Regions from separate parts of the Bacillus sp. LJBS17 genome, predicted to be linked through region 3. Evidence: predicted binding sites of a transcription regulator. Region 3 holds the regulator's gene; each other region holds the start of a gene.
What was found. The regulator LexA, encoded in region 3, represses DNA repair genes until DNA is damaged. The targets are predictions, from matches to a motif close to CGAACATATGTTCG.
Positions count from the first base shown of each region.

Region 1 (7,651 bases), 270 kb from region 3:
GAAGAAAAGTCATCTTAATTACCAGATGACTTTTCTTCACGTCCGAGTATGAAATTGGAGGGGCTTTATGTTTAACTTACCAAATAAAATCACACTAGCTAGAATCGCATTAATCCCAATCTTCATGATTATCATGCTGGCGCCGTTTGACTGGGGCAGGCTCGAAGTTGGAGACGAATCGATCCCGGTCGCACATTTGGCGGGGGCCATTCTATTTATTATTGCATCTACAACAGACTGGGTGGACGGGTATTATGCCCGAAAATTGAATCTCGTAACAAACTTCGGGAAATTTCTTGATCCGCTTGCGGACAAACTGCTGGTATCCGCAGCGTTAATTATCCTTGTTCAATTTGATCTCGCTCCAGCTTGGATGGTCATTGTGATTATCAGCAGGGAGTTTGCCGTGACAGGTTTAAGGCTTGTCTTAGCCGGAACAGGAGAAGTCGTAGCTGCTAACATGCTTGGTAAAATCAAAACCTGGGCACAGATTATTGCGGTATCCGCATTGCTTCTTCATAATCTTCCATTTGAACTTGTGTCATTCCCGTTTGCAGACTTGGCACTGTGGGTAGCCGTCTTCTTTACTGTCGTCTCAGGATGGGAATATTTCTCTAAAAACTGGGAAGCGTTAAAAACATCTAACTAAGAAAGAAGGACTTCGTCATGGAATTTCCAAAAAAAGCAGAAATAATTGCAGTCGGTTCAGAGCTGCTGCTTGGCCAAATCGCCAATACAAATGCTCAATTTATCAGCAAACAGCTCGCTGAAATCGGGGTCAACGTATTTTATCATACAGCGGTCGGAGATAACCCGGAGCGGCTGAAGCAGGTCATCCGCATTGCTGAAGAACGCTCTGACTTCATTATTTTTTCAGGAGGGCTTGGACCCACAAAAGATGATCTGACGAAAGAAACGATTGCAAATACGCTGGGACGTCCGCTTGTGTTAAATGATGAGGCATTCCAATCCATTGAGGACTATTTCAAACGAACAAAACGCACGATGTCACCTAATAACCGAAAACAGGCGCTTGTGATCGAAGGTTCTGACGTGCTGGCGAATCACTTTGGAATGGCCCCGGGAATGCTCACAGAGCATGAATCGCGCTATTATATGCTTCTTCCTGGACCGCCGAGCGAATTGCGTCCAATGTTTGAAAACGAGGCAAAGCCTCTTCTGCTGAAAAAGATGGGTTCAAATGAAAAAATTGTGTCAACCGTTCTTCGCTTTTTCGGTATCGGTGAATCTCAGCTTGAAGCCGATTTGGAAGATATTATTGATGCGCAAACCAATCCGACAATTGCGCCTTTGGCGGCTGATGGAGAGGTGACGCTGCGTCTGACAGCCAAACACGCCGATGAAAAGGAAACAGAGCGTCTGTTAAAAGAAACAGAGGCCGTTATCTTAGAGCGTGTCGGTGAATTTTTCTATGGTTACGATGATACTTCTCTTGTAAAAGAGCTATCTATAGCGTGCAAGGAAAAAGGCATTACAATTTCTGCGGCAGAAAGTTTTACCGGAGGGCTGTTTTCTGAATGGCTGACGGATCATAGCGGTGCCTCAAAATTATTTGCCGGGGGCGTTGTTTGCTATACAAACGACGTGAAGCAGAATGTGCTTGGTGTCAAGAAGGAAACATTAGATCGTTTTGGGGCGGTCAGCAAGGAGTGCGCATCCGAACTGGCTAAGGGTGTTCAAAAACTCACTGGCAGCGATATCGGCATTAGCTTTACTGGTGTAGCAGGACCTGATGCTCAAGAAGGGCATGAGCCTGGGCATGTGTTTATCGGCATTTCCGCAAATGGTAAAGAAGAGGTTCACGAGTTTCACTTTGCGGGCTCCAGAACGGGGATCAGAAAACGCGGCGCTAAATACGGCTGCCATTTAATCTTAAAGCTTTTAGAGCAAAAATAATATTTTCAGCACATTATCCTCCTAAGAAAACATGATTTCTCTGATACATTATGATATTTTGATAGGAATCACGCCAAGAAAAAATCCGAATATGCGTTCGCTTTTTTCTTGGCAAATCCCTTCAAACAGGGTATAGTATATGTAGTGGTAACATAAAGGAGGAAAAAATAGAATGAGTGATCGTCAGGCAGCCTTAGATATGGCTCTTAAACAAATAGAAAAACAGTTCGGCAAAGGTTCCATTATGAAACTGGGAGAAAAGACAGATACAAGAATTTCTACTGTACCAAGCGGCTCCCTCGCTCTTGATACAGCACTGGGAATTGGCGGATATCCTCGCGGACGGATTATTGAAGTATACGGTCCTGAAAGCTCAGGTAAAACAACTGTGGCGCTTCATGCGATTGCTGAAGTTCAGCAGCAGGGCGGACAAGCCGCGTTTATCGATGCGGAGCATGCGTTAGATCCGGTATACGCGCAAAAGCTCGGTGTTAACATCGAGGAGCTTTTACTGTCTCAGCCTGACACAGGCGAGCAGGCGCTTGAAATTGCGGAAGCATTGGTTCGAAGCGGGGCAGTTGACATTGTCGTTGTCGACTCTGTAGCCGCTCTCGTTCCGAAAGCGGAAATTGAAGGCGACATGGGAGATTCTCATGTCGGTTTACAAGCACGCTTAATGTCTCAAGCGCTTCGTAAGCTTTCAGGGGCCATTAACAAATCGAAGACAATCGCGATTTTCATTAACCAAATTCGTGAAAAAGTCGGCGTTATGTTCGGGAACCCGGAAACAACTCCTGGCGGCCGTGCGTTGAAATTCTACTCTTCCGTGCGTCTTGAAGTGCGCCGTGCTGAACAGCTGAAACAAGGCAACGACGTAATGGGGAACAAAACGAAAATCAAAGTCGTGAAAAACAAGGTGGCTCCGCCGTTCCGTACAGCCGAGGTTGACATTATGTACGGAGAAGGCATCTCAAAAGAAGGCGAAATCATTGATCTAGGAACTGAACTTGATATCGTGCAAAAAAGCGGTTCATGGTACTCTTATGAAGAAGAGCGTCTTGGCCAAGGCCGTGAAAATGCAAAACAATTCCTGAAAGAAAATAAAGATATCATGCTGATGATCCAGGAGCAAATTCGCGAACATTACGGCTTGGATAATAACGGAGTAGTGCAGCAGCAAGCTGAAGAGACACAAGAAGAACTCGAATTTGAAGAATAAAAATAAAATAAGTTTCAAATGATACAAAAGGCTGAGTGAAAAACTCAGCTTTTTTGTATTTTGCAAAAAAATGATAAAAATATTGCTTTTTTTGACAACTTTTTTATGGCTTTATTCGTCTAACAAAACGTGTGCAAAATGGAATTTATTTTGGGAGGAAAAAATGAATGACAAGCCCAACCCGCAGAAGAACTGCGAAACGCAGACGGAGAAAACTCAATAAAAGAGGAAAACTGTTGCTTGGTCTTTTAGCAGTGATGGTTTGCATTACGATTTGGAATGCTCTTCATCGAAATAGTGAAGAAAACGAACCATCTCAAGAAACTGCAGCGGTTTCAAATACCGATCAGAAAAAAGAGGTCAAAAAGAAAACTGCCAAAAAATCAGAGGAACAAATCAAAACAGTGGATCGAAACCAAAAAATCAGCAATTATTTAGAAGAGATCGGTTTCAGCGGAACAGCCATGATTGTCAGAAATGGAGAAATTGTAACAAATAAAGGTTTTGGCTATGCTGACCGTAAACACTACATTCAAAATAATCCATTGACATCTTTTTATGTCGGTTCATCACAAAAAGCGCTGATTGCAACTGCTATTTTGCAGCTAGAGGAAAAGGGGAAACTTCAGACAAGTGATCCGGTAAGTACGTATTTACCTCACTTTCCTAACGGACAAACGATTACTTTGAAGAATCTGCTTACACATACATCGGGGATAAACGGACATATTGAAGGAAACGGCGCCATTACGCCGGACGATTTAATAAAAGACATAGAACTGCAGGGAATCAAACGTCAGCCGGGCGTATGGGACTACAAGGATTCCAACTATTCTGTTCTCGCTTATATTATTGCTGAAGTAAGCGGTGAGTCCTATGAACAGTACATAAAGAATCATATTTTTAAACCTGCGGGAATGACGCATGCAGGCTTTTACAAAACATATGAAAAAGAACCTTATCCTGCTGTCGGGTATAAGATGAAGGGCGGCAAAACAGTTACACCGTATATACCTGATCTATCTCAGCTGTATGGAGCCGGTGATATTTATATGAGCGCTATAGATATGTACAAATTTGACCAAGCGCTGATAGACGGAAAACTGTATTCGCAAAATAGCTATGAAAAGATGTTTACGCCAGGGAGCAGCTCCACATACGGCATGGGATTTTATGTTGCTCCCGGAAGCTATTCAAACCATGGTGTTATGCCGGGCTTCAATATCTTGAACAGCTTTAGCAAATCTGGGCAAACCATTGTTATTTTGTTCTCAAACATTCAAAATAATGCTAAATTGGGCCAAGTGAACAATAAAATATACCAGCTTCTGAATCAAGAATGATTGGCGTTCTTCTTTTGGATGAATTGCATTCGGAACGTGAAAAGACGACTGGCCTGCAAACGTTAAGATGGCAAGCTTGACAAGTATTTCCGACACATTTACAATGAAGTTGTAACATTTGTTTTTTTAACATGATTGTTAAACCATTTAAACTTGACAAGGGCGATGAACACACTCATTCCCTGTGAAGGTTCTGTATGTTGAGAAAACTAGACAATGTACATGCCGACACTTTTTAAGCAACAACCAAGTTCATAGCAAGAGGAGGTGAAAGTATGACCCCAATTATGATGGTTCTCATCTCCATTTTGCTGATTCTACTCGGTTTAGTTGTTGGCTACTTTGTTCGTAAAACCATTGCCGAAGCGAAAATTGCGGGCGCACGCGGTGCAGCCGAGCAAATTCTTGAAGATGCGAAGCGTGATGCTGAAGCACTGAAAAAAGAAGCTCTGCTTGAAGCAAAGGATGAAATCCACAAACTTCGAATAGATGCTGAACAGGAAGTTCGTGAAAGACGAAATGAGCTTCAAAAACAAGAAAACCGTTTACTCCAAAAGGAGGAAAACCTTGATCGCAAACATGAGGGAATTGATAAACGGGAAGCGATGTTGGAGAAGAAAGATCATTCTCTGAATGAACGACAACAACATATTGAAGAGATGGAAAGCAAAGTGGATGAGATGATTCGTATGCAGCAGTCAGAGTTGGAACGAATTTCGAGTCTGACTCGTGATGAAGCAAAACAAATCATTCTTGAGCGGGTTGAAAACGAGCTTTCACATGACATCGCCATCATGACAAAAGAAACTGAAAACCGTGCGAAAGAAGAGGCGGATAAGAAAGCGAAAAACATTCTTTCACTCGCCTTACAGCGCTGCGCAGCGGACCACGTTGCCGAAACAACGGTATCAGTTGTCAATCTTCCAAATGATGAGATGAAAGGACGTATCATCGGACGGGAAGGGCGTAACATTCGTACGCTTGAAACGCTGACAGGAATTGACCTGATTATTGATGATACGCCTGAAGCTGTCATTCTTTCCGGATTTGATCCGATCAGACGTGAGACAGCCAGAATTGCTCTTGATAAACTCGTTCAGGATGGCCGTATTCATCCGGCACGGATTGAAGAAATGGTTGAAAAATCTCGCCGCGAGGTCGATGACTATATTCGTGAGATGGGTGAGCAAACGACATTTGAGGTTGGCGTTCACGGCCTCCACCCAGATCTCATCAAGATCCTCGGCCGCTTAAAGTTCCGTACAAGCTACGGTCAAAATGTGCTTAAGCATTCCATGGAAGTCGCATTCTTGGCCGGTCTAATGGCATCGGAGCTTGGTGAAGACGCAAAGCTTGCTAAACGTGCGGGTCTTCTTCACGACATCGGGAAAGCAATTGACCATGAAGTAGAAGGAAGCCACGTTGAAATCGGGGTAGAGCTTGCGACCAAATATAAAGAGCACCCAGTCGTGATTAACAGTATTGCATCACACCACGGGGATGAGGAGCCGACTTCCATTATCGCTGTGCTGGTAGCTGCAGCAGATGCGCTTTCCGCTGCAAGACCTGGCGCAAGAAGTGAGACGCTCGAGAATTATATTCGAAGACTTGAAAAACTCGAAGAAATTTCTGAGTCCTACGAAGGTGTTGAAAAATCATTTGCCATTCAGGCTGGACGCGAAGTGCGTATTATGGTGAAGCCGGATTCAATTAATGATCTTGAGGCTCATCGACTGGCGCGAGATATCCGCAAGCGAATTGAGGACGAGCTCGATTATCCAGGTCATATTAAGGTGACAGTAATCAGAGAGACTCGAGCCGTAGAGTATGCAAAATAAAGTGATGCGCTAAGCATCACTTTATTTTTTTGACGACAAGGAATTTTCAAGAAGAAAGGATTTACAAAATGAGAATTTTATTTATCGGAGATGTTGTCGGTTCACCGGGCCGTGACATGGTCAAAGAATATGTACCAAAGCTAAAAACAAAATATAAGCCTCACTTTACCATTATTAATGGTGAAAACGCCGCACATGGAAAAGGCCTGACGGAAAAAATTTATCACAGCCTAATCCAGTCCGGCGCAGATGCAATCACAATGGGGAACCACACATGGGACAAAAAAGAAATATTTGATTTTATAGATGACGTTCCGAACTTGGTTCGCCCGGCAAACTTTCCTGAAGGAACACCGGGGAAAGGGATCACATATGTGAAAGCAAACGGCAAAGAACTAGCAGTCATTAATTTGCAGGGACGTACGTTTTTGCCGCCGCTTGATGACCCGTTTTTAAAAGCGGACGAATTGATCGCAGAAGCTGCGAAAAGAACACCGTACATTTTTATCGACTTTCATGCCGAAGCGACAAGTGAAAAGCTCGCACTTGGCTGGTACACGGATGGGAGGGCGTCGGCTGTAGTAGGAACTCATACACACGTGCAAACAGCGGATAACCGCATTTTGCCGAAGGGAACGGCATATATTACTGATGTGGGAATGACTGGCCCGTATGATGGTATACTGGGGATGGACAGAGAGACGATTATTAAGCGATTCAAAACGAACCTTCCAGTCCGGTTTACTGTCGCTGAAGGAAAAACAACGCTCAGCGGAGTTGTCATTGACATTGACGATCAAACGAAAAAAGCCGTGAAAATTGAGCGTATTTTAATCAACGATGATCACATGTTCTTTGAATAGTTGAACATATGGTTATTTTATAAAAATATTAAAAAGAAAAGCAGGAATATAGCAACTCCTTAGTGAATATAGTAAAAATGGAAGGTAGCCCGCTATTTTTGAAAAGCATTGTGGGGATGGCTTTTTGGATAGCAACATCTAATAATGATTGTTCTAATGAACACTCACTTATCCATTGTAAAACTAAGGGGGAGCAGAAATGGAAATCTTAAAAGTTTCAGCAAAATCGAGTCCAAATTCAGTGGCAGGTGCGCTTGCAGGCGTGTTGAGAGAGCGAGGAGCCGCCGAGATTCAAGCGATCGGAGCGGGTGCATTAAACCAGGCTGTAAAAGCTGTGGCGATTGCCAGGGGATTTGTGGCGCCTAGCGGCGTTGATTTGATTTGTATTCCGGCTTTTACAGATATTCAAATCGATGGGGAAGAAAGAACAGCGATTAAATTAATCGTGGAGCCTCGCTAAAAACAAATAAA
Region 1 covers NZ_CP079759.1:1,743,557-1,751,207, forward strand. The annotation lists gene rodZ (cell shape determination protein RodZ) at 1-18, shown strand, start outside; gene pgsA (CDP-diacylglycerol--glycerol-3-phosphate 3-phosphatidyltransferase) at 68-649, shown strand; gene KXZ66_RS09020 (competence/damage-inducible protein A) at 667-1,917, shown strand; gene recA (recombinase RecA) at 2,090-3,136, shown strand; gene KXZ66_RS09030 (serine hydrolase domain-containing protein) at 3,304-4,479, shown strand; gene rny (ribonuclease Y) at 4,755-6,317, shown strand; gene ymdB (2',3'-cyclic-nucleotide 2'-phosphodiesterase) at 6,386-7,180, shown strand; gene spoVS (stage V sporulation protein SpoVS) at 7,380-7,640, shown strand.
Region 1: recA (recombinase RecA) is a predicted target of LexA. The motif match lies at 2,004-2,017, and genes of this name have one in related genera.

Region 2 (7,651 bases), 1.4 Mb from region 3:
AGGAGCGGCGTCATTTAACTGCTTTTCGATGCCGTTGTTTGAGATGACGAGTTTACTGTTTGTTGTTTTTTCGAGAAAGTATCGGTCATGTGAAACCGCCAGCAATGTGCCGCTGTATTGTGACAGTGTTTCTTCCAGCTGTTCGCGTGACGGCAGGTCGAGATGGTTTGTCGGCTCATCTAAAATCAGCACGTCTTTTTCCTCCAGAATATATGCCATCAGCTTGATCTTTACACGCTCACCCATACTCATATGCTTGATCGGTTCAGTCCATTGGGCGGCTGTAAAACCTAAGTGCCTCATCAGATTTTGAACGTGCCCCCTTGCTTTGAATGTTTCATTCTCAAATAACTCTTCCGGTGTTTGTTCTAAAGGCAAATCAAACACCTCCTGCGTTAAATAGCCGATGTTTGCTGACGGCGACACCCATACGCTTCCTTCTGCTGTTTCCTGTCCCAGAATGATGTTCAGTAAAGTCGTTTTTCCGCTGCCATTGGGGCCTATGATCGCAACCTTTTCGCCGTGCTGAATCGTAAAGTTTGCGTTCTTAAAGAGGATCCTTTCTCCAAACGCTTTTGTTACATTCTGAACTTCTAAAAAACGTTTTCCTGTTTTGTGGGTTGTATCGATTGAAAAGCGGACTGTATATTCTGGGGTAACGGGTTCCGCCTTTGCTTTTTCCAGCTCTTTTTCAAGCCGCTTCTGCTTGGATTTAATCTGGGCATCCGTACGCTTCGCTTTTACCCGGTGATATTCTTTAAACCCTTCCTTTTTCGTCGATTGGGCGTGGGCTTTTTCCGACCAAGAAGCGAGCTCATTCATTTGTGCTTCAATCCGTTCAACCATTTTTTGCTGCTTTTCATATTCACGCTGCTGGGTGAGTCTTTTCTTCTCCCGGAACTTCATATACCCGGAGTAATTCCCTTTGAATTCAATCAGCGTCTGATCCTCAAGCGACCATATTTTTGTTGCGGCTTCGTCTAAAAAATATCGATCGTGAGAAACGAGAATCACAGTGCCGTTATAATGTTTCAGCTGTTGGATGAGAAATTGCAAGCTTTTTTCATCAAGGTGGTTTGTTGGTTCATCTAACAGCAGCAGATCTGCATCCTCTGATAGTCCTTTCGCCAGCCGCGCTTTCAGTTTTTCACCGCCGCTTAACTGATGAAAATCACGAAGAGGCACATGCCATTTCTCCAGTAACTTCTTTTCGGCAGGTGTCTGATCCGCAAAGGAATACGCCGCGGTTTCTTGTTCAACCAAAGCCAGTTTTATATCCTTCCAAAGGATTTGACCCTGTGCAGGGGCTAAGTCATTGTGAATGAGGTGCAGCAGCGTAGATTTCCCAGCGCCGTTTTTTCCGATAATCCCAATGATATCTCCTTGCTGAACACTGGCATTTACCTTTTTAAAAACAGTCAGATCCTTTACTTCATAGCTAACGTTTGTTAATGTTACGATCTCTTTCATCCATATCCCTCGCTTTAAAGGGAGAATAAAAAAATCCTCCCAAATGTGTTGGAAGGATTAGCCGTGCCTGTGCATGATCAAATAAGCTATTTTTTATAAATAGCAGTGTCGTATATATAGAAAATGGGCAGACTAATCCTATTTTTTGATTTGAAATATTGATTTCAAACGGTAAAAATAAGATTAGTTAATCATTGTCCACCCATCATCCCTTCTTGTTTTGATTACAAACACTATAGCATACCTTCAAATTCAAAAGCAAAGGTCATTTTCATCAAAAAAACTCCTGCTCTCATTTTTGAGGCAGGAGTTTCGAGTGTTATTGATGCTTCGCTTTTCTCACTTTATAAATCACAATCAGCAAAATAAACCAAACCGGTGTGACAAATAAGGAAACACGAGTATCCTGTGCCAGTGCCAGCACAACCAGAACAAACGCCAGGAACGCAAGAATCAGGTAATTTGTAAACGGATAAAGCGGAAGCTTAAACTTGTTTGTTTTCGCTAATTCAGGTCTTGTTTTGCGGTATTTCATATGGCAGATGACCGTAATTCCCCAAATGTAGATAAAGCATACGGTTGAAATACTTGTGATCAGGGTGAATACGCCTTCTGGCATGATGTAGTTTAACGTAACACCGATTAAAATCACGATAGCTGAAAAGAATAAAGCATTTCTAGGCACTTTACGCTGAGTCAGTTTCGCCATTGACTCAGGCGCATTGTGATCTTTCGCCAGGGAATAGACCATACGGCTTGTACTGAATACAGCGCTGTTGCATGCTGAAGCAGCGGATGTCAACACAACAAAGTTGATAATACTTGCAGCCCCGACGATGCCAACAGCGACAAATACTTGTACGAATGGGCTTTCGCTGGGATTGATGACATCCCAAGGATAGATGCTCATAATCACGAGAAGAGCCCCGATATAAAAAAGCAGCACACGGACAGGAATATTGTTGATCGCCTTAGGGATTACTTTTTCAGGGTTTTCTGTTTCACCGGCTGTAAGCCCGACAAGCTCAATCCCGACAAAAGCAAACACAACCATCTGGAACGAGAGGATAAACCCGTGCATGCCATTCGGGAACAGGCCTCCGTGGCTCCAGAGATTTGTGAAGCTGGACACTCCTGAGCTTGTGGAAAAGCCTTTGAAAATCATCACAAGGCCAATGACGATTAACGCCAAAATGGCAATGACTTTAATCAAAGCAAACCAAAATTCTAATTCTCCAAAAAGCTTGACTGTCGCCAGGTTCATAATCAGTAAAATAATAAGAGCGATTAAGCCAGGCACCCATTGCGGCACACCCGGGAGCCAATATTGAGTGTAGAGCCCGACTGCTGTCAGATCAGCCATCGCAATGGAAATCCAGCAGAACCAATATGTCCAGCCGGTGATAAATGCTGCCATATCGCCTAGGTAGTCTTGTACAAAATCCACAAAAGAGTGATAGTTCAAGTTTGATAACAGCAGTTCACCCAGCGATCTCATAATTAAAAAGCAAATGATCCCTGTGATCATATAAGCAAATAAAATCGAAGGTCCGGCAAAATGAATCGATTTGCCCGAGCCGAGAAATAAGCCTGTCCCAATGGCTCCGCCGATGGCAATGAGCTGGATATGCCTGTTTTTCAAGCCTCTCTGCAACGTTTGCTGATTTATATTGTCTTTCGTCATGTCGTCTGTCACTTTATGTGTTCCTCCATTGAAAATTGTTTATTGAGTCAGCAATCTATTTTTAATGATTATTATAACACTAAAATTTCTATCTTTTTTACTAAAAAAGGATTGATGAAAAGAATTTTAATGTGATTTGGACTATTTCCCGAAAAAAGCGGCTCCATTTAGGGAGCCGCTTTCTTATGCTTTTTCAGTTTTTTTCATATACAGGTAGAGCCCGTAATCTGTCGGTGCGGATGCGTAGCCTGCCTGCCGCAGCATTGCTGTGATATTGCCGCGGTGGTATGTCCCGTGATTGACAACGTGGGGAATCAGTTCGGAAACAGTTGTTTTCATGATTCCGCTTGAGGGATTTTGAATCTGGAGTGGCTTATTGAGCTGTTCTTTTTGCTGTAAAAATAGTATATAGCGCTCGGATAACCTCAGAAAAAGGTCTTCCATTTCCTCTATTTCTTTAGCCTCTGTCTGTTCTTTAAGCTGTTCAGCTAAAGCCAAAGCATCGCTCAAGTTTTTGCCGGAAAACACTTCAATCCAGCCGAGATCAGAAAGATAAACATGAGACAATACATGGGATATTGACGGAAACACGCTTTGAATTTCCTGATGGTATACCTCTTTTGGAAGCTCTTTTAATCGGTTGAATATTTGTTGATTGGCCCAGACGTTATATTCATACAATTTGAACGCCAAATCTGACATGTTAAAATTCCCCCTTTCGTGTGTATAGCTTTCATTATACACGAACATGAGTTCCTATGTAGAGTTGCCCGTGAATAAAATTTGTTGACATATATAGTTTAGAGGAATAAACTAATTGACATTGAACATAAAGTTTAGCGGGGTAAACTATAATGAGGAGGGGAAGATATTGAATGAACAAAAGCTATGTCAGGCGATAAACCTGTTTGTGGAAGTCCTGCTTGAAGGGACAGAATTTGTGCATCGTGAAATCAAACAGGATGTCTTCAAGCATATCTCAAGGGAACAGGCAGACCTGTTGAAAATTTTAAAAGTCAAGGGCCCAACATCTCCCGGCAGCCTGGCCATGTACCAAAATGTACATAAGAGCGCGATCTCTAACAGACTGAAAAAGCTGCTCGAAAAGGGATTGGTTCAATGGGGCGACTGTCCGGAAAAAAGTGATAGGCGCTCTAAGCTTATTAACATTACACCCAGTGGTGAACACATACTAGAAGAGTTAGATTCTGCCATCTTTAACGCGCTCAAACCGCTGATCGATGATATAGATGAGGAACACTTACATTCCATCATCGAGATATTCACCATTTTAAAAAGCAAATTTAAAGGAGGAGATTCTGCCGAATGAGAGCAATCATCAAATTCAAGTGGGCAATTGCAGCCATAGTATTAGCACTTACCGTCGTTTTGAGTTTGTTTTCTCCGAACTTAACGGAGCTGGCCAATCAAAAGGGGCAGGCCCAGCTTCCCGCTGATGCTGTTTCAGAAAGGGCAAACGCCATTTTAAAACAAGCGGGAGAAGACAATAATTCGATCAGTGTTGTCTTTACATTAGACAACGCTTTAAAGAAAGAAACAGAGAATCAGCTCCGGATAATGATCGATAAAATCAAAAAGATCGACGGTGTAGAAGAGGTAACATCTCCTCTGTCAGCGGAAAAAGAAGTCAAAGACCAGTTGATGTCGAAAGACAAGAAAACCGTTCTCATGCCTGTCACGATTACAGGTTCTGATAAAAAGGCGGAAAAAATTGCGGACGAGATTTATCAAATCGTTCCTGATGATTTGACCGCATATATTACGGGAGCTTCCCTTATCAACCAGGATTTCGCTCACAGCTCAGAGGAAGGGCTTAAGAAAACGGAAGTGATCACAGTCTGCCTGATCATCGGTTTACTGTTGATCGTGTTCCGATCTGTTGTGACGCCTTTTATCCCGATTGTGGTTGTCGGTTTTTCTTATCTGATCAGTCAATCCATACTGGGCATCCTTGTATACAATGTTGATTTTCCAATCTCGACGTTTACGCAAACCTTCTTAGTCGCGATCCTGTTCGGCATTGGAACAGATTACTGCATACTGCTTCTTACACGATTCCGTGAAGAATTGGCAAACGGGCATGATAAAAAAGAAGCGGCGCTTATCGCTTACCGCACAGGGGGAAAAACCTTATTTATCAGCGGATTCGCGGTATTAATCGGATTTTCCGCCTTAGGATTTGCGAAGTTTGCGATTTTCCAATCCGCAGTAGGGGTAGCAGTCGGTGTGGGAATTTTAATGATCATCCTCTACACACTGCTGCCATTATTTATGGTGACGCTGGGTGAAAAATTATTCTGGCCTTCTAAGAAAGTGCTGTCGCACAGTGATAACAAATTATGGGCGTTTCTCGGCAGGCATTCCGTCGCCCGTCCGTTTCTGTTTATAGTCATCACGGTCATTATCACGCTTCCGTTCATCTTGACCTATGATGACCAGATTTCATTCGACTCAACTGCGGAAATCAGCAGCGATTATAAATCTATAAAAGCTCTCGAGGCCATTAAGGATGGATTCGGGGAAGGAAAAGCGTTCCCGATCAATGTTGTCGTAAAAGGAGAGAAAGATCTTACAACAGCTGATACAATCCCTTATCTCGGAAACATCAGCAAAGCGATCGAGAAAGTCGATCATGTTGACTCTGTCATGACCATCACGCAGCCGACTGGTAAAAAAATCAAAGATTTATATATTGATAACCAGCTAGGATCGGTTTCAGACGGGCTGGATAAGACGGTAAAAGGGATTGCCGATGTCCAAAGCGGATTAACGGATATAGAAAACGGACTGAATCAAATGGCAGGACAAACCGGCTCGGCCTCAAATGGAGGGTCTGGCGGTTCACTGGGCGATGCGGCAGATGGCTTGGGCAAAATCAATCAGCAGCTGCAGCTCGTGAGCAAACAGATTTCCCAAACCGGCAATACCGCACAGACCGTGCAGCAGCTTACGGCAATCAGCGGACAGCTTGGCCAGATTCAAACCGGTCTTGAACAAGCGAACCAGCAGCTCTCAGGCCAGCAGGCACAAGCCGGAACGCTGACAGAAAGCCTAAAGAAGCTGTCCGAAGGCGTGAGGAGCGCAAATCAGGGCCTGACGAAAGTCTCTGACGGTATTACAGCTTCCAGTGATATGTTAGAGGACATGAGCAAAAGTCCAACTGTAAGAGATACAGGCATATTCATTCCTGATCAAGTAATGAAGGACAAAGACTTTAAGAAGTCAATTGACCAGTATTCCTTTGCAGACGGCAAAGGTGTTCAATTAAGTGTCGTTCTGGATTCAAATCCGTACTCAGAACAAGCTATTGCGACAATAAACCAAATCAAAAAAGCTGTCGCAAACGAAGTTGACGGCACTCCTTTGGAGGATGCACAGATCGTATACGGCGGGGTCACGAGTATGAATGCGGACTTAAAGGAGCTGTCCACAACGGACTTCTCCAGAACAATGGTGATTATGATTATAGGCCTGTTTATCGTGTTAACCATTTTGTTCCGCTCAATGATCATGCCGATTTATATGATCGCGTCATTGCTGCTGACGTACTATACGTCGATATCCATAACAGAATTAATTTTTGTAAACGGCTTAGGAAACGCGGGTGTCAGCTGGGCAGTGCCATTCTTCAGCTTTGTCATCTTGATCGCGTTAGGGGTAGATTATTCGATCTTCTTGCTGGATCGATTTAAGGAAGAGGTGCACCTTGGCATTGAGCAAGGTGTCGTCAGGTCAATGAGCAAAATGGGATCTGTCATTATTACAGCTGCCATTATATTGGCCGGTACGTTCGCGGCGATGATGCCTTCAGGTGTCAATACACTGATGCAGGTGGCAAGTGTTATCATCATCGGGCTCTTGCTTTACGGCCTTGTCATACTTCCGCTCTTCATCCCGGCAATCATTGCAACCTTTGGAGAAGGAAACTGGTGGCCGTTCGGCAGGAAGAAAGGAAAAGAATATTCGAGAGAAGAGTGATGAATGGTCATCACTCTTTTTTCATGACTAAACGACTAACTTTAGACGTGTTACCCAAAAAGGTCAGACGCAAACGGCGGCTGTACTTAAAAACAAAGAGCCCGGAAAACATTCCCGGGCTCTTTGTTTTATTTCCATTCTGCAATTGTATCAATCGGCAGACGGTAGGAAGCATAGCCTTCGTCTGCTGCTTTTCCGATAGAAAGTAGCATAACCGGTACATAACGTTCTTTATCTAATCCGAAGGTTTCCGCGATGTTTTCTTTATCGTATCCGCCGATCGGGTTTGTATCGTAGCCATGCGCGCGTGCAGTCAGCATCAGCTGCATGGAAACGAGACCTCCGTCAATCAGGATCGTTTCACGGTTGACCTGTGCCGGAAGCTTTTCAAAATGTGCGGTCAGCGCAGCGATTTGTCTGTCTTTGACCTCCTGCGGCATGTAACCAAGTTCCACGGCTTTTGAATAGATTTCTTCTAAGTAGTCTGCATTGTTCATG
Region 2 covers NZ_CP079759.1:570,111-577,761, forward strand. The annotation lists gene vmlR (ABC-F type ribosomal protection protein VmlR) at 1-1,470, opposite strand, end outside; gene KXZ66_RS02985 (amino acid permease) at 1,790-3,166, opposite strand; gene dinB (damage-inducible protein DinB) at 3,338-3,856, opposite strand; gene KXZ66_RS02995 (MarR family transcriptional regulator) at 4,026-4,484, shown strand; gene KXZ66_RS03000 (MMPL family transporter) at 4,481-7,153, shown strand; gene KXZ66_RS03005 (nitroreductase family protein) at 7,282-7,651, opposite strand, start outside.
Region 2: dinB (damage-inducible protein DinB) is a predicted target of LexA. The motif match lies at 3,898-3,911, and genes of this name have one in related genera.

Region 3 (7,651 bases):
GTTTTGACGTTCGAGGCATCTCTTGACGGCTCTCTTACAATCACATCGGGAAAGCAATGGCTATTGATATTTGGAAAAAGAATCCCGTTGCCGAAATGGCTGACCGGTACATCCGTAGTTTGCGAAACGTTTGATGAAAAAAAGAATTGTTTCACCATTGAAGTGCATGTGCAAAATACAATTCTTGGCACTCTTTTCTTTTATAAAGGAACGTTTCAGGAGGAAGAGAGAGAATCATGAAACGAAATGGCATAGTCAGTGCGCTTTGTTTTATAGGATTTCTTGCAGCGGAAGCACCGGATATTTCAGTGGCAGAGGCACTCGTTTTGTTATCCATTCTATTTTTCGTGCCTGGAATTTTCCCTTTTGTTTTTCGTCAATCGCCGGTTCGTGCTGCTCAGTTTATGGAATATGGGCTAATCCAGTGCTATCCGGTAGCCGCATTCTTTGCGGTGCTGGCTCTAGTGACGGAGGTTGGAGGTTTCGCGCTAATCTGGTGGATGTACACAGTTTTTATTGCATTGTATGCGATCCTCCGCCTTTGGGAAACAAAGATACATAGAATCGAAGAGACATCAGTTTTGTTCGGTCTTATTTATTTGGCGGGAGGAGGATTTTGGTTTTTTGCTTATGCTGCCCATTTGCAGATCATGCAATTTGGCCCTCTCATCATTTTGCTGACTGCTGTCCACTTTCACTATTCTGCTTTTCTGTTCCCGATCTTCAACGGCTTACTCGGCAGAACCATTAGAAAACATCGGATGTTGTATAGTTGGATAACATGGGTGATATTGCTTTCGCCCCTTCTTATCGCACTGGGCATCACATATTCAAAAACACTTGATGTCATTGCGGTTAGCATTTATATGGCGGCGATTTATTTTCATGCATTTTTGGTGTTCACGGCAGCTTTTCGCACCAAGACGGCGACATTTCTTATTCGGGTTTCTTCCGCTGTTTTAATGATAACGATTGCTTTCTCGATGATTTATTCATTTGGTGTATTTCGGCAAGAAGTTACATTGACCATCAATCAGATGATTTGGATTCACGGTTTTGTCAACGCGTTTGGTGTTATCTTGCCCGCTCTCATAGGGTGGAGAATAGAGGATTCGAAGTCTTTTGATGCAGACAGTGTAAAGACATTCAGCCGTATCTACGGAAAAAGAAAGATTGGAGAAGAATTTTTAGCTAGAGTTCAAGCTGAAAATAACGCTCGGTACAGCGGACTTGTGGATGATATGGGCAGCCTGCGTTCAAAAGATTTTTCACCAGAAAAACTGGCGCCGCTCATTCTTTCGTTTTATGAACAAACCATCGAATACAATATTAAAGCAAAAGTAACATGGAGCACGTGGTTTCGGCCGCTTGCAATTGTTTACGAATGGTTCAACAGAAGAATCGGCCAAATACATCTTTCGACGAACCCTGACTGGTATAGGATGTACAGCAAGATAAAAGGTGTTCATTCGAAAAAAGACGGAAGGGAAAGAGTACGTGCCTGGATTAGAACAAATGAAAAAAACGAAACCATTTTTACCGCTCTTTATTCAGTGTATCGTTCAAATGGAGAGGGGTATATGAATATTTCTTTACCGCTTCCATTCAGCAGCATGACAGGTATTTTAAAGCCATATCATCATCAGGAGAAGCTGGTTTTAACAAGCAGGCGGAGAAAAAGCAGAGCGGGGGATGAGGGGATTTATCTGCAAACAATAGCGGGAACTTGTCCGCTTCCTTTATCTGAAACCTTTCTGATAGAAGCTGCACATGACAACAAATTAACCGCTGTTCATCATATGTGGCTGTTTGGAATAAAATTTCTAACTGTTCATTACAGCATTACACATATTAACCAGCCTATTGAAAGAACCTAACACAAAGAAGAAGCTTCGTCTGCCAGTTGTAATAGGTGAACTGTTTTAAAAAAATTCTGCGCCGCATCAAGACAGGAAAGGAAGGGTTTATGGTGTTTTATATCAGTTTATTTCTGATTCTTTGGCTGGCTGCGGGGTTTGCAGTGGGAATGAAACAAGTGTATGTCGATCAGCTGTTTGATAAAGCTGTGATCGAAAGGCTGGAAAAAGAAGCGAATGATCATGGACACGCTGACCGGATGATCAAACAGCGCGCCCTTTATATTGCAGCAGTGACATTAAGCGGGTTTATTTCTGTTTATTATGAAATGAAAACAATCCCGCAAAGGCGAAACATAAGAAAAATTGAAAAAAACATCATGAAATTAAATCAAGTAAAAAAACGAAGAATGAAGAGAAAATAAAAATGCACAGGCCAAAGGGCAGGTGCATTTTTGTTTTGTATGGAAATGGGGGAGGTGGTGCCAGCTTACTTTTAATAAATTCAAAAATGAGAAGAACAGCGCCCGGGCTAATGGTATATAATATTGTGAATTTAACAAAAATTTAACAAGGAGGACAAGAGAATTCGTGCTAAAGCCTCAAAGAGACCTACATCCTGTTGATTTGGACTTAGAGGCGGAGTAGATGAAACCGGCCAAAGTATCCCTGCTCCGCCGTTTGCTCCATTCCTTGAAGCATGTTGATTGTAACATAGCCAAACGTTTTCCATCAACTATTAAAATTGTAAAATTATTGTTTATTTTTATGGTATTTGCTCCGATTTCTTCAATTTATGCTGAAGATGTATATCAGAATTTTGAGGAATTAAAAAACAATGAAGATCCTTCTGATTACGACATTGTTACGAAAGAAACCGGAAGCCCTGTTCTTGTTTTAGCTATTCACGGAGGAGGTATTGAAGGCGGGACAAGTGAAGTAGCGAGAGAGCTCAGCAAAGAGTACTCGATGTATTTATTTGAAGGCTTAAAATCGGCAGGAAACTCAGTCCTGCACATTACGAGCACGCACTTTGATGAACCTCGGGCCCTTAAAATGACGGGAAATCATGAATATGTCATTTCATTACACGGGTACGCAGAAGAAGATCAGCAGATCGAAGTCGGCGGTACAGATCGCGTAAGAGCGGCAGATTTAGTTGAGAAATTGCAGCATGCCGGTTTTCCTGCTGTATTGCTCAATCCGGACCATCCACATGCGGGCGTTAGTCCGAATAACATTGCAAATAAATCAAAAACAGGTTTAAGTATCCAGATAGAAATGAGCACAGGGTTTCGAAAGTCTTTGTTCGGCATCTTTTCTTTAAAAAGCAGAGCTGTTACTCAAAATGAGAGGTTTTATGAGTTTACAGAAGTGATGTTCCGTTTTCTCAAAAATAGCTACTGAAAAATAGGAGGCGATAAGACAGCCTCCTATTCCTTATGCTTCTCATTCGTTTCGGGAAACAGCTCGTCCGCGGCTTCCGTTTGATACTGTAAGGTGTTATCTCTCGCTGACAGTTCATTTCGGAAATTTTCATCAAGCACATTTTTCAGTAAATACCGATGAAAAAAGTATTCAAAAACAGTAAGACAGGCAGCGGAAAGGAGAGCTGCTCCAAATGGTGAGAAATCGTTTCTTGTTTGGGTTAAAACAAATACCCAAAGAATAACGAATGAAAGGCCAAAGTCAGCCAATGAAGCTGTAATATTGTTTGTTCTGGGTAAGACGAGCATGTCACCAGAAAGATAGGACACAAAACCTAAGAAAAGTGCAATAAACATCACACTTAAGAAGGATGCGTGATAGACTCTGTCCAAAATCACATATAAAAGGGCGAGAGTGAAAGCAATCTTTGAAGCAAGCGCAATGATATGTTTCATTTGACCACCTAATTTGTTATTTTTTGAAGAAAATTCTTGGGCGTAAACAAATGATAAATAATGCAATTCAAAACCATTCATAATGGTCATGTTACTATTTTAAACAGTCCGTTTTTGTTTACACTGGTATTTTTTTCAGCAGTATGAATCTTTTTATGAAAAAAGTCGTATATGTGGATGATCAGCTTTCAAGGGGGGAATGATTTGTGGAGATAAAAGGAATCAATCACTTGTTATTTTCAGTTACGCATTTGGATACATCGATTGATTTTTATCAAAAAGTGTTTGATGCAAAGCTTTTGGTAAAGGGAAGAACAACTGCATATTTTGACATGAACGGCATCTGGCTAGCGCTTAATGAAGAACCAGACATCCAGAGAAATGACATTAAGCTTTCTTATACCCATATTGCTTTTACAATTGAAGATCATGAATTTGAGGAGGTATCAGCTAAATTAAAAAGACTTCATGTCAATATTCTGCCTGGCAGAGAACGAGATGAACGCGATCGAAAATCAATTTATTTTACCGACCCTGACGGCCACAAATTTGAATTTCATACCGGAACACTTCAAGACAGGCTTCGATATTACAAACAAGAAAAAACCCATATGCACTTTTATGATGAAACGGCCTTTTGATATCACACACCATATTTCATATAAGGTTAAATTTAAAGAAGGGTGTTGGTGGAGACTTTATGTTTGGGGAAGGTTTCTACCCGATTAGTTCAACGATGCCATATCTTTTGAACTGCACAAGTGATTCGGTGAAGGAGAATTTGAAATACATATTACATTTTATATGAAGAAAGCGAGCTGTTTTAACAGAGTGTTGAACTACCTAAACTATGTACTAAATTTTCAGTTATATCAATTGCCTCGCCCTTTAATAAATATAAAACCGCATCCTTCCACGACCTAAAAATGAAACGTTTTTAAGAAGATAGCGTCTAATATTCTAAACGTTCATATTTTGAATAAAAGTTTCCTGAGGGAAAGAAAATTTCTTGACTTCAACAATTGTTTGGTGGATAATTATGGTGTAAACATGATGTTCTTTTTCCTCCTATTCAGGCTCGCACCCAAAAGTCAGGGCGAGCCTGCTTTTTTTGAACAACAAACCCCCTCTCCGTAAAGGAAAAGGGGGTTATTTCATGCATCTGATAGATCAATAGATTAATGGACGGTTCTGAACACGCCAATCACTTTCCCTAGAATGCTGACATTCTGCAAAATGATAGGTTCCATCGTTGGGTTCTCAGGCTGCAAGCGAATGTGTGTATCCTCTTTATAGAATCGTTTTACAGTTGCTTCATCATCTTCTGTCATCGCAACTACAATTTCCCCATTGTTCGCTGTGTTTTGCTGTTTAACGATGACATAGTCCTTATCGAGAATACCAGCATCTATCATACTGTCTCCCATAATCTCCAGCATAAATACATGCTCGTCTGGAGGAACCATGCGGTCAGGGAGCGGAAAATATTCTTCAATATTTTCTACTGCTGTAATAGGAGATCCCGCCGTGACTTTCCCGATGACCGGTACATTAACGACCTGGCTTTGCGGAATGTCTACTTCTTCATCAAGAATTTCTATTGCTCTTGGTTTTGTCGGATCCCGTCTGATCAGCCCTTTTGTTTCCAAGCGGGCCAAATGGCCGTGGACAGTAGAGCTGGACGCAAGCCCGACAGCCTCTCCGATCTCTCTCACGGAAGGCGGATATCCTTTTGATTTAACCTCTGCTTTAATAAAACGGAGGATATCAAGTTGCCTTTTTGATAGCTTCGTCATTTTTCGCACCTCAAAACGTCGATTTTAAGAAGATTATAGCATGATTTTCCTTACAGTACAAACATAGGTTCGAAAAAACAATTGACAGAAACGTTTGTTCGTATATACTGAAATTATAAAAATGCGAACAAACATTCCTGTTGGAGGTTATGATCATGAGTAAAGAATCTATTATTTTTGTCGGTCTGTTCACAGTGATTTTGAGCGCGGTTATCCTTATGCTGTCATATACAAGCAGCGGCCAAGAGCTTAATCAGTATGTTAAAATAGAAGTCCAGCAAGGCGACACACTCTGGTCAATTGCTGATCAGGTAGCCGATACAAAAAAGATAAACAAAAATGATTTTATTGAATGGGTAGCTGATAAAAATCAACTTCAAACCTCTGATATCCAGCCGGGTGATGAGTTAGTGATCCCATTGAAAAAGAAGCATCAGGATGCATATGAATTAGCAACTGTAAGATAGAGAGGAAAGAGAGATAAAATGAAAGCACTCATTTATGCCCGTGTAAGCACAAATAAAGAACAGCAGGAAACGTCATTAAAGCGGCAGGAGGAGGAGCTTACGGCCATTGCAGCGGAGAACGGCATGGAAGTGGTCAAAGTGATTTCAGAAAAAGCCAGCGGATATGAAATGGATCGGGATGGTGTATTTGAGCTGCTTGATGTGATTAAGAACGCTGGAATTGATGTCATTTTGGTTCAGGATGAGACTAGGCTCGGACGGGGAAACGCAAAAATCGCACTGCTTCATTGTATTTATAGAGAAGGTGTGAAAGTCTATACAACGGCTCATAGAGGTGAACTGGAGTTATCGGAGGCTGACTCAATGGTCTTGGAAATCGTCAGCATTGTGGAAGAGTATCAGCGAAAGATTCACAACATGAAAATCAGACGGGGAATGAAACGTGCAGTAAAAAACGGTTTTAAACCGCAAAAAAACTTAAAAAACCAACATGGGAACAGTGGAAAAGAAAAAATAGAGGTGCCAATCTCAGAGATCGTCCGCCTGAGAGCGAATAAACTGACGTTTGCTGAAATCGCGGCTACCCTAAGAGGGTTTGGCTATGATGTCTCTAAAGCAACCGTTCACCGGCGTTTTCAGGAATACATAGAGAATGAAGAGACAGCAGAGTGAATCAGTTGTAAAACTTTTTTTGATCTAGTACTATATAGACAAAATGCAATAAAGGAGTTTAACATGATTTCAAACGCGAAAATTGCCAGAATTAATGAACTTGCTGCCAAAGCTAAAGCTGGCGTTATTACAGAAGAAGAAAAAGCCGAACAGCAAAAGCTCCGTCAAGAGTACTTGAAAGGTTTTCGTTCTTCTATGAAGAACACGTTAAAAAGTGTGAAAATCATTGACCCAGAAGGCAATGATGTTACACCAGAAAAGCTAAAAAGAGAACAAAGAAATAACAAACTTCACTAATATAAGAGGAATACGGCAATATCGTATTCCTCTTTTGCATATACTATAATCAAAACTCTTATGTGACAAAATTCAACAAGTTTCTCTCAAATTTAAGCTGAAACAGTTGAGAAAAAGTCGTCAGACATTTATGATGTAAGGGTACAACACATAAGGAAGGGGATTTTTATGGATACAATTGAAAAGAAATCAGTTGCTACCATTCGCACACTGTCAATAGACGCTATTGAAAAAGCAAATTCTGGTCACCCAGGGATGCCGATGGGAGCCGCTCCAATGGCATACACGCTGTGGACAAAATTTATGAACGTAAGTCCGGCAAACCCTGGCTGGTTTAACCGTGACCGTTTTGTTTTATCTGCTGGACACGGGTCAGCACTATTATACAGCATGCTTCATTTAAGCGGGTTTGATCTTAGTATTGAAGATCTTAAGGGATTCCGCCAGTGGGGCAGCAAAACACCAGGACATCCGGAATTCGGACATACTGCCGGTGTTGATGCTACAACAGGTCCGCTTGGCCAAGGAATTGCCATGGCAGTCGGTATGGCAATTGCTGAACGCCATTTAGCGGAAACATACAACCGCGATTCATTTAACGTAGTCGATCATTATACATACAGTATTTGCGGTGATGGTGATTTAATGGAAGGTATTTCTTCTGAAGCCGCTTCACTCGC
Region 3 covers NZ_CP079759.1:2,016,898-2,024,548, forward strand. The annotation lists gene KXZ66_RS10350 (DUF4166 domain-containing protein) at 1-240, shown strand, start outside; gene KXZ66_RS10355 (YndJ family protein) at 237-1,877, shown strand; gene KXZ66_RS10360 (hypothetical protein) at 1,967-2,281, shown strand; gene pghL (gamma-polyglutamate hydrolase PghL) at 2,505-3,263, shown strand; gene KXZ66_RS10370 (YndM family protein) at 3,290-3,739, opposite strand; gene fosB (metallothiol transferase FosB) at 3,946-4,380, shown strand; partial or broken gene KXZ66_RS22565 (hypothetical protein) at 4,289-4,547, shown strand; gene lexA (transcriptional repressor LexA) at 4,918-5,535, opposite strand; gene yneA (cell division suppressor protein YneA) at 5,685-6,002, shown strand; gene KXZ66_RS10390 (YneB family resolvase-like protein) at 6,021-6,674, shown strand; gene KXZ66_RS10395 (DUF896 domain-containing protein) at 6,738-6,971, shown strand; gene tkt (transketolase) at 7,140-7,651, shown strand, end outside.